2 regions of the Rossellomorea sp. GAMAL-10_SWC genome follow, and region 2 is predicted to be linked to the other one. Evidence: a T-box and tRNA genes for the amino acid it is inferred to sense, from the RefSeq annotation. Region 2 holds a T-box; the other holds one or more tRNA genes.

Region 1 (5,307 bases), 2.0 Mb from region 2:
CTTTTTCCAAGACCCTAAATGTACTTCATAAATTAAAACAGGTTCTTCATATACAGACTTTTTAAATTTTTGCTTACGATATTTTGCATCTTTCCATTTATACCCCGAAAGATCATAAACAATCGAAGCTGTGCTAGGTCTTAGTTCACTATAGAAAGCAAAAGGATCACTTTTTAATAAAACTTCACCACGTTTGGTCGAAATTTCATATTTGTATATCGTCCCATGACCAATTTCGGGGATATATATCGTCCAAATCCCTTGATCGTTCAACTTTTCCATTTTATGTTCAGAACCATTCCAACTATTAAAGTCCCCAACTACTGAGACACCTTTCGCATGTGGAGCCCACACTGTAAAAGTAGTTCCAACTTTATTCCCTTTTTTTACAACATGTGCCCCAAAGCATTCATGGCTATGGAATAAACTTCCCTCATGGAATAAATGCACATCAAACTCAGTTGGCCGTGTCAAAAGCAACATCCTCACCTCATTACAATCTCTTAAATTCTTCTATCTCTTAATATTCTACAAATATATATATTCACCTTGTTTTTATGCAAAAAAAATTCAAAAACTTTTTTCGTAAAATGAATAACCATTCATGAAACCGTTGTCATTATTGCGTTTGTCGTAAAAATGTCGAATTTGTCGAACGAATATTTATGTATATTTATACATAGTATTTCAAAATTCCCTTGTAACAATTTGTAAATTTTTGATTTTTCATAAAATTTCATACATATTTCACACTTTTATAACATATAAACTTTATTTTTAAAAAGAATTGTAGAAAATTGTCGGTTTACGGGGGAGAGTTTTTTTTGAAAAATATTTAGAAATCATTAGCAAATTATTTAAATATTTAGATGAAAAATAAAAAAATCTTTAAACCGAATTCAATTTATTTGGTAATATCGAAGACCATGCAACAATGCATATTGATCAGAATAGTGAATTTAAATTACCTGACTTATATTTTAGGCAATTCAACAACAATTATTGAGATTCATGTAGATTCGCTTCAAACTTACTAAAGATTTGGTATATTTACCTACTTAGGTAGGTCTTATTATTAACTCAATAAAATAACAATCGTAATATAGTAAAAAGGATCTTCGTTTTTACGAAAATCCTTTTTTGGCTTATTATTTAAAAGCTTATTAGGCTTGCATTCGCTTATTTGATGTTATTACACGTAAACGAATATCTGAAATCAGGAATACCCCACATAAAATGACAAGAAAACCAAACAACATCCCTAATGTAATATGTTCTTTCAAAATAAGAATACCCCAGATTATTCCAAACACTGGAATTAAAAAAGTAACACTTAATGTTTTGGTAGGCCCAACACTTTCGATAAGATAAAAATACAATAAATATGCTATAGCAGTACAAAATAATGCTAATCCTAGTACTGCCAATATCGCAACTCCTGATACGTTATCTGTAGACTCAGTGAAATTTAAAAATGTAAAAGGTAAAAGTAAAATTGCAGCACCAATTTGTTGACCAGCTGCAAGTGAAAGTGGTGGTACTAAGGCAAATGCCTTCTTTGCATAAACACCCGCAATTCCATATGAAATAGTCGATAAAACTGCTAGTCCAATGGCTATTTTAACATCATAAGTAAAGGGAATTGAACTCCATCCTACTAACAAGATCACTCCTATTACTCCCACTATTATTCCAGTTAACTTACGAATACTCAACCTTTCTTTCGTCCATAAAAAAACAACCAGAGCTGTAAATAATGGCGTCAAAGAGTTTAGAATTGATGACATTGAGGCTGGCAAATATAATGCTGATGTAGCAATTAATGTAAATGGAATTGCTCCATTTAATGCCCCTATTATTAAATATTGTCTCCATCTCTCTTTAAATTGTAAAGACTTTTTAGTAATAACCAAATATAGCACCAGGGCAAACGCAGCAATTGTAACTCTTCCCTCTATTGTTAAAATAGGTCCAAAAACAGGTGAAGCGATCCGAATAAATAAAAATGAAGCTCCCCATAATGCAGCTAGACTCAATAAAGCTATTCCATCTTTTAACTTCATTTATTCAGTCCCTTTCTGAATGTAGTTGGAGTGTAATTAAAATGATGACGAAACATGCTTGAAAAATGTGCAGAGCCTTTAAAACCAAGTTTATGAGCTATTTCAGTTATGGTTTTGTCAGTATCTCGTAATAATCTCAAAGCTTCAATCATTCTTAACCTAGTTACGTATTCTAACGGAGATAAACCTGTGGATTTTTTAAATATTCTTTGCAAATGAAATTTACTTACTCCAACTTCAATTGCTAACCGATCCAGTGTTAAACTATTTCGATATTCTTTTTCAATAAAATGTTTGGCAGATAAAATAATATCCTCCTCATTTGAGTGAAGTAAATCAGGACGACATCTTTTACATGGACGGTATCCATCTTTAATTGCCAAAGAAAATGACGGATAATATGACACATTTTCTTTTAATGGGGTTCTTGACTTACAAGAAGGTTTACAACAGATTCCAGTGGACTTAACTGCATAAATAAACACTCCATCGTAGTTTTCATCGCATGATTCAACTGCATCCCACATGACCTGATTATTTAATCCGTTCATTTAATCACCTCATCTTTAGCTATTCACATTTTAACACTAAGATCATACGCTTGCTTTCAATTTCTTGCTTTCTAATTTCTTTGGTCTTGTAATATTTATTATTTGAAGAACACTTTAAAAAAATGGATTTAAACGACATTTTAACTAAAGGGTGAGGATAAAATGATGCTGGAATTTAAAATGAGCGAAAAAGACTTTAAGTTTTGATAATGAAGAATATTAACCCGAATGAAGATTAATGGAAAAGGAGAAGGGCGAGATTGTGGAGAACTAAGACTGAGATGTGCTGTTTCGATTACTTTATTTGTAAATAGACAGAAGCCATATTGAATCTATGAGAGTTAACTCCCTGTACATCCTAAAACGTACAAAGAGTACTCTAATATAATGAAGAAAGACGTATTCAATTAAAGCTCGTTCACTAAAATCATAAAAAAGACAAATAAAAAACTCAGTTACCTGTGTTATCACAAATAACTGAGCTTTAGTTATGACCCGTACGGGACTCGAACCCGTGTTACCGCCGTGAAAGGGCGGTGTCTTAACCGCTTGACCAACGGGCCAAAAAAAAATATGGCAGAGAAGAAGGGATTCGAACCCTCGCACCGGTTACCCGATCTACACCCTTAGCAGGGGCGCCCCTTGAGCCACTTGGGTACTTCTCTATCATATGGCTCCGCAGGTAGGGTTCGAACCTACGACCACTCGGTTAACAGCCGAGTGCTCTACCACTGAGCTACTGCGGAAAAATTAATTTTAAATTTAATGGTGGGCCTAAATGGACTCGAACCATCGACCTCACGCTTATCAGGCGTGCGCTCTAACCAGCTGAGCTATAGGCCCATTAAATTTTATAAAAAAGCGGGTGATGGGAATCGAACCCACGACCGAAGCTTGGAAGGCTTCTATTTTACCATTAAACTACACCCGCATAATATGGGGCGACCGATGGGAATCGAACCCACGAGTGTCGGAACCACAATCCGATGCGTTAACCACTTCGCCACGACCGCCATAAAGAGTGCCGACTAGAGGACTTGAACCCCCAACCTACTGATTACAAGTCAGTTGCTCTACCAATTGAGCTAAGTCGGCATATTATTAACTAAATCAATTAGTTTTATTACTTAATATAATTTGCTCCACTCAAGCTTAAGTATTGGTATAGTAACCTTCATAAAGTTCGTCCTTGTCTCATCTAGATAATTCAAGGTGTTTTTCGACAAGTACGCTGATGTTTCGCTACAAAGCTTATTCATTCGTGCTCTACCAATTGAGCTAAGTCGGCTTATTAAAAGCTAATTTACTTATTTATTTAAGATGGTGGCTCGGGACGGAATCGAACCGCCGACACGAGGATTTTCAGTCCTCTGCTCTACCGACTGAGCTACCGAGCCATCTTAAATGGCGGTCCCGACCGGGATCGAACCGGCGATCTCCTGCGTGACAGGCAGGCATGTTAACCGCTACACCACGGGACCATTTGGTTGCGGGGACAGGATTTGAACCTGCGACCTTCGGGTTATGAGCCCGACGAGCTACCAGACTGCTCCACCCCGCGATAATGAGGATACTATTTAATATAGTTCCTAAAAGTTATATACAATTTAATAAAAATGGAGGAGTAAGAGGGATTCGAACCCCCGCGGGCTGTTACACCCCTGTCGGTTTTCAAGACCGATCCCTTCAGCCAGACTTGGGTATTACTCCATTATAAGTGGTGGACCTTGTAGGACTCGAACCTACGACCGGACGGTTATGAGCCGTCTGCTCTAACCAGCTGAGCTAAAGGTCCTTAAATAAGTAGCGGCGGAGGGAGTCGAACCCACGACCTCACGGGTATGAACCGTACGCTCTAGCCAGCTGAGCTACACCGCCATAATAAGTTAATTTAAGTTTCTTTAAGTGGAGCCTAGCGGGATCGAACCGCTGACCTCCTGCGTGCAAGGCAGGCGCTCTCCCAGCTGAGCTAAGGCCCCATGTTTTAAATGGTCGGGAAGACAGGATTTGAACCTGCGACCCCCTGGTCCCAAACCAGGTGCTCTACCAAGCTGAGCCACTTCCCGTTCAGAATAACAGGTGGAATAATATGGCGCGCCCGAAAGGACTCGAACCCATAACCTTTTGATCCGTAGTCAAACGCTCTATCCAATTGAGCTACGGGCGCATATTATAAATGGTACCGAGGGCCGGACTCGAACCGGCACGGGGTCAACCCCCGCAGGATTTTAAGTCCTGTGTGTCTGCCATTCCACCACCCCGGCAGCATATGTGGAGCGGAAGACGGGGCTCGAACCCGCGACCCCAACCTTGGCAAGGTTGTATTCTACCACTGAACTACTTCCGCGTATACTGCTTATAAATTATAAATTTAAATGGTGCGGGTGAAGGGACTCGAACCCCCACACCGAAGTACTAGATCCTAAGTCTAGCGCGTCTGCCAATTCCGCCACACCCGCAAATATTCTCTTTTGAGAAAATGGTGAGCCATGAAGGATTCGAACCTTCGACCCTCTGATTAAAAGTCAGATGCTCTACCTACTGAGCTAATGGCTCAAAAGAGTGCCGACTAGAGGACTTGAACCCCCAACCTACTGATTACAAGTCAGTTGCTCTACCAATTGAGCTAAGTCGGCATATGGTGGAGGATGACGGGCTCGAACCGCCGACCCCCTGCTTGTAAGGCAGGTGCT
Region 2 (5,307 bases):
GGTACTTTCCCGGTAAATAAAGTAGATACTGCAAGTAAACTATAGAACCAGCCTCTTGTTTGATCAATCCCTTCAATGACAACATCAGCTGGGAATTGTTTTGTAAATTTCTCTTTATTTTCAAAAGGATAATGATACTGGGCAAATGGCATCGAACCACTATCGAACCAGACATCAATTACTTCAGGTGTTCTTTTCATATTCCCTTTACAATTTGGACAATTAAGAGTAACTTCATCAACAAAAGGTTTGTGCAGTTCAATTGAGCTGTCAATTTCTTCAACCGAATGGTTACATAATTCATTTATACTTTTTGGTGCTAATTGATGATTACATGAAACACATTCCCAAACATTTAATGGGGTGCCCCAATATCTTTTTCGGCTAATATTCCAATCTACCATTTGTTCTAAAAAATTACCGAATCGGCCGTATTTTATATGATCTGGATGCCAAGTTACTTCTTTATTATTTTTAATAAACTCATCCTTTAATGCGGTCGTTTTAATAAACCAACTTTCATTCGCATAATAGAGTAAAGGTGAATCACAACGCCAACAATGCGGATAGCTGTGCTCATATTTTTCTTTACTAAATAATAAATCGTTTTCGGCTAAATACCTCACTATATCTACATCACACTCTTTAACAAAACGACCTTGAAAATTAGGTACTTCTTCAGTATATTGGCCCTTTTCATTCACTACATTTACAAAAGATAACCCATTTTCTTGTACAACCTTGTAGTCATCTTCACCGTATGCAGGTGCGATATGAACAATTCCAGTACCACTACCTTCAGTTACAAAATCTGCTTTCACAACTTTATGACCAACTTCAACCTTTACGAAATTAAATGGAGGTGAATAACTAATACCGATTAGATCTGCCCCAAGAAATTCAGATAAAATGACGTAATCAGCTTTTAGCACTTTATCTACTAATGCCTTAGCAAGAATATATACTTCCTCACCTTTTTTAGCACGAACATATTCCATTGTTGGATTTACAGCTAAGGCTACATTAGCTGGAAGTGTCCACGGAGTTGTCGTCCATCCAAGGAAATAGACATTTTCTTCATCTTGCAATTTAAACTTAACGGTTGCAGATAAATCCTTAACGTCCTTATATCCTTGCGCTACCTCATGTGAGCTTAGTGATGTTTGACAGCTAGGGCAATAAGGTGAAACACGATGACCTTTTATTAGTAAACCTTTTTCATGAATTGTCCCAAGGATATTCCATACACTTTCGATATAAGAATTGTCCAGTGTTACATATGGATCATCCATATCCACCCAATAACCTAACTGCTCAGTAAAGTCTCGCCATTGTTTCTCGTAAGTAAAAACACTTTCTTTACATTTATCTAGAAAAGCTTTTACACCATAACGTTCAATTTCTGCCTTACCTGAAATGCCTAACATCTTTTCAACACCGAGTTCAACTGGTAAACCATGCGTATCCCATCCAGCTTTACGAACAACTTGGAAACCAGCCATAGTTTTATATCTAGCTACCACATCTTTTATCGTACGACCTAATGCGTGACCAACGTGTGGTAGTCCATTTGCAGTTGGGGGACCTTCATAAAAAACAAAAGATTGATTATGTTCTCTTTGTTCAACTGATTTAATAAAAGTATTTTCTTTAGACCAAAGTTCACTAATCCTTTTTTCACGATTTTGAACAGATTCTTTTATGTTTTCTTTTTTCATATGATATCGCCTCTCTTCTTTTTTTAAAGCACACAAAAACCCGCCCCTATAATAAGGGACGGGTTTAACCGCGATACCACCCTAATTCTATTGAAAACATTCCGCTCTTCAATAGCACTCAGTCACGTACAATCATACGCGTTCCTTTTAACGGTAGACACCCGTTCAAACCTACTTATGTTTTCAGTTTGACTTCTCGGAGAGGATCTTCATTTAAGTACTATTCACCGGATTTCAGCTTCCCCGGCTCTCTGTAGAACAGTAACGAAAATTACTTTTCTCGTCATTGAATTCATTTGTGTGCTTTAATTGTTATTTATTATATCCATCGACTACTAAAAAGTCAAAGTTTTCTTAAATTTATTTTTTACTTAATTTAAATTCCGTACTCCAATTGCAAAAGAAACTTCTAAATGTCAAAGTTAATGATCCTTTTGATCGCAAAATAACTTTTTATCACTTTTCACTATTTTACGCCACTAAGGAAAGAAAAGCAGCTATTATTTCTCTACCTTTTTCAATTCTAATCTAATTTTACAATTTTAAACGAAACAATCTTTTGTGAATCGTTAATCCTTTCTCATAATTTTTTTAAAAACTAATGGAGAATATTGTGTTAAACTGATTTTGGAGAAAATTAAATAGAAAAAGGGGTGCCGAAATGATCAAAACGATGGCTGTATACAAGGACGGAACCCATGCGTTTGATGTATCAATTGAAGAATTAAATTCCGAACAAATTGATTGGGTTTGGGTCGATTTTGGAAAACCTGAAAAAGAAGAAATTGACTTATTGCGAACTCAATTCCAATTCGATGAAATAGCAATTAAGCATTGTGTAAGTTATAAAGAAAGACCGAAAATGGATTATTACGATGGCTATCGTTTTATCATTCTACAATCATTGCAGGAGAACATGGAACAAGCTGAAATCGATCTCTTTTTGTCCCACAAGTACATCGTCTCATTTTGCTGGGAGGAGTCAAATGCGATACAAATTGTGTGGAACAAACTAAAAGGATTAAAGAGTACAAAAGGAATAAAACCAGAACGAATCCTGTATCACATTTCTGATGAAATTGTTGATAAATTCTTTCCAATCGTCCAAAAAATTGAAGATGACATCGAAGAGATTGATGAATTAGGAACAAATTCCGATTTAAGCATGATCGATGGAATTAAAACACAATTAAGCAAGTTATCAAAAGTAAGAAAAACAGTTAAACCTACAAAAGATTTAATTTATCGTATATTAAATTCAACCCACGTTGAAATTGACAAAGAAACGACAAAGAAATTGCGAATCGTCTACGATCATTTATTAAAACTATTAGATGACATTGCAGATAACAGGGAAATGGCAAATGACATTAGAGAAAGTTATATTTCAACAAACTCACACAAAATGAATAAAACGATGAAAATGTTAACATCGGTCTCGATTGTGTTCATGCCACTAACATTCATCGTCGGTGTATATGGAATGAATTTTGTTCACATCCCTGAGCTTCAATTAAAATATGGTTATTATTACTGTTGGGTGATCATGCTAATCATCGTGATTGGATTAGTGATCTGGTTCAAGAAAAAAGATTGGTTCTAAAATACTCGTTATAATAAGAAAAACTAAAACTATCCAACAAAAATAAGATGATCTTTGTAGAGGTCATCTTATTTTTATTCTATTTATACCTTTGTACTTAGTTTTTTTATTTTATTATTTCAATGAATCTGCTGTTTTTTCAAACATTACACTTTGATCAATTAAACCACAAGTTCCACATTGAACTAAATATTCTGGACCTTTATATGGAACAAAAAATGGATCTAGCCCACTTGAAACGTATTCTTCTGATTCAACATCTCCGCTTTGAGCATTTAATTTAACTGCTTTTGGGTTTTGTTCGATTAAATAAAATCTACTTTTGTTTGTTTTACAGCGTGGACATGCTAATTTATGCATATTTTCACCTCATTTTATTCATATAAGGTTACTATTCCATTAAATTATTATATTTATTCATATTAATTCGTATTTAATTTGCCTTCAAATACAATCTTTCTTCCAGTCGGTTCAATTTCTACCTTTCCATTAATCATTTGTTCTGAAAATATTGGTACTTCCATTCTTTTAACTGGTGTATAGCCTTCTCTTTCCATTCTCTCTAAGCAATCATTAATTGTTTCATTTTCAAAGACTTCAAATTTTTTCTTACTCATCTATTTCCCTACTTTCCACTATTGTAATTCTATCTAATCATAATTGAATTCAAATCAAACTATAGTAAAAAACCTTACTTTCATTTGAGAGTAAGGTCTGACTGACTAAAATTATTTAATCGCGAAGCCTCGATAGGAATCGAAGTGCTTCAATATAAACCCAAATGACTGTTACTAATAAACCAAAAGCACAATACCACTCGAACTCTTTTGGTGCACCTTGTCTAACACTTGTCGTAATTAGATCAAAATCCAAGAATAGATTTAATGAAGCAATCACAAGTATCGCTAAACTAACTAATATTCCGATTGGACCAGATTGATGGATATATGGAATTGGAACATGGAATAGTTGAAGGACCATCGTTAGTAAATAAAAGATAAACACTCCGATTGTTAATCCGAAAACACTTGATCTAAAACGGTGGGTTACTTTAACTAGTCCAGTAGCATAACAAATTAATGTTCCTGCTATAATTGCTATTGTTAATAGAACCGCTTGTAGGACAATCATCCCATATGTTGCTTCGTAAACAGCTGAAATATTACCAATTAGAATCCCTTCAACTGCTGCATAAATAGGTGTAGTAATTGGCGCAATTCTAGGAGAAAAAGATGTTACTAACCCAATTATGAATGCAACGATTAAACATCCTATAAACACTTTAGAATTCAGTGTTCCAGTAGCCGTTAGATAAAATGAGTATCCTGCTGTTGCAATTAGTAAGATTAATGCGATAATTGTTTTACCAATTGTCCCACCGATCGTCATCGCTTTAGCAGCATGTCTTGATTTCGTTAATCGTTCAGAATTTAAGATAGGATTTGAACTCCTCATTTAAACTCCTCCTTTATTTTATACCTTTATTTTACCATTTTTAGTAAATTTCTTAAACTTTAAACAAGCTTTAGTAAAATATATGAAAAAAGATGTCCAAAAGGACACCTTTTTTCAAAAAACTAAATTAAAATTTAATTTTATTTGCTAAAAATGATTGTAATTCACTTATTGCAACACGAGTTTGCTCCATAGTGTCACGGTCACGAACTGTTACTTTTCCGTCTTCAATTGATTCGAAGTCGTAAGTAATACAGAAAGGAGTACCGATTTCATCTTGACGTCTGTAACGTTTACCAATTGAACCAGTTTCATCAAAATCAACATTGAAATCTTCTGCTAAAGAAGCAAATACTTCTTGTGCATTTTCTGATAATTTTTTAGATAATGGTAAAATCGCTGCCTTATATGGTGCTAATGCAGGATGTAAACGCATTACTGTACGAGATGTACCATCTTCTAATGCCTCTTCTTCATAAGCATCAATTAAAAATGCTAATGTCACACGATCTGCACCTAATGATGGCTCGA

What was found. The T-box of region 2 lies ahead of ileS (isoleucine--tRNA ligase). A T-box ahead of a tRNA ligase gene usually reads a tRNA of that ligase, here a tRNA-Ile.
Region 1: it has a tRNA-Ile gene. The T-box ahead of ileS (isoleucine--tRNA ligase) is inferred to sense a tRNA for this amino acid. The anticodon was not compared.

The regions. Positions count from the first base shown of each region.
Region 1 covers NZ_CP144911.1:3,517,874-3,523,180, forward strand. Annotated here, with positions in the region: gene glgB (1,4-alpha-glucan-branching protein) at 1-483, opposite strand, end outside; gene V5E38_RS17390 (DMT family transporter) at 1,164-2,063, opposite strand; gene V5E38_RS17395 (bifunctional transcriptional activator/DNA repair enzyme AdaA) at 2,060-2,614, opposite strand; tRNA gene V5E38_RS17400 (tRNA-Glu) at 3,106-3,177, opposite strand; tRNA gene V5E38_RS17405 (tRNA-Ser) at 3,189-3,279, opposite strand; tRNA gene V5E38_RS17410 (tRNA-Asn) at 3,286-3,360, opposite strand; tRNA gene V5E38_RS17415 (tRNA-Ile) at 3,381-3,457, opposite strand; tRNA gene V5E38_RS17420 (tRNA-Gly) at 3,475-3,545, opposite strand; tRNA gene V5E38_RS17425 (tRNA-His) at 3,552-3,627, opposite strand; tRNA gene V5E38_RS17430 (tRNA-Thr) at 3,637-3,709, opposite strand; tRNA gene V5E38_RS17435 (tRNA-Phe) at 3,936-4,011, opposite strand; tRNA gene V5E38_RS17440 (tRNA-Asp) at 4,020-4,095, opposite strand; tRNA gene V5E38_RS17445 (tRNA-Met) at 4,099-4,175, opposite strand; tRNA gene V5E38_RS17450 (tRNA-Ser) at 4,232-4,324, opposite strand; tRNA gene V5E38_RS17455 (tRNA-Ile) at 4,333-4,409, opposite strand; tRNA gene V5E38_RS17460 (tRNA-Met) at 4,419-4,492, opposite strand; tRNA gene V5E38_RS17465 (tRNA-Ala) at 4,521-4,593, opposite strand; tRNA gene V5E38_RS17470 (tRNA-Pro) at 4,604-4,680, opposite strand; tRNA gene V5E38_RS17475 (tRNA-Arg) at 4,705-4,781, opposite strand; tRNA gene V5E38_RS17480 (tRNA-Leu) at 4,792-4,878, opposite strand; tRNA gene V5E38_RS17485 (tRNA-Gly) at 4,887-4,961, opposite strand; tRNA gene V5E38_RS17490 (tRNA-Leu) at 4,991-5,073, opposite strand; tRNA gene V5E38_RS17495 (tRNA-Lys) at 5,095-5,170, opposite strand; tRNA gene V5E38_RS17500 (tRNA-Thr) at 5,178-5,250, opposite strand; tRNA gene V5E38_RS17505 (tRNA-Val) at 5,254-5,307, opposite strand, start outside.
Region 2 covers NZ_CP144911.1:1,506,989-1,512,295, reverse strand. Annotated here, with positions in the region: gene ileS (isoleucine--tRNA ligase) at 1-1,703, opposite strand, end outside; T-box leader at 1,770-2,014, opposite strand; gene corA (magnesium transporter CorA family protein) at 2,380-3,321, shown strand; gene V5E38_RS07310 (DNA alkylation repair protein) at 3,436-3,681, opposite strand; gene V5E38_RS07305 (NETI motif-containing protein) at 3,744-3,938, opposite strand; gene V5E38_RS07300 (Bax inhibitor-1/YccA family protein) at 4,054-4,776, opposite strand; gene V5E38_RS07295 (glycine--tRNA ligase) at 4,904-5,307, opposite strand, start outside.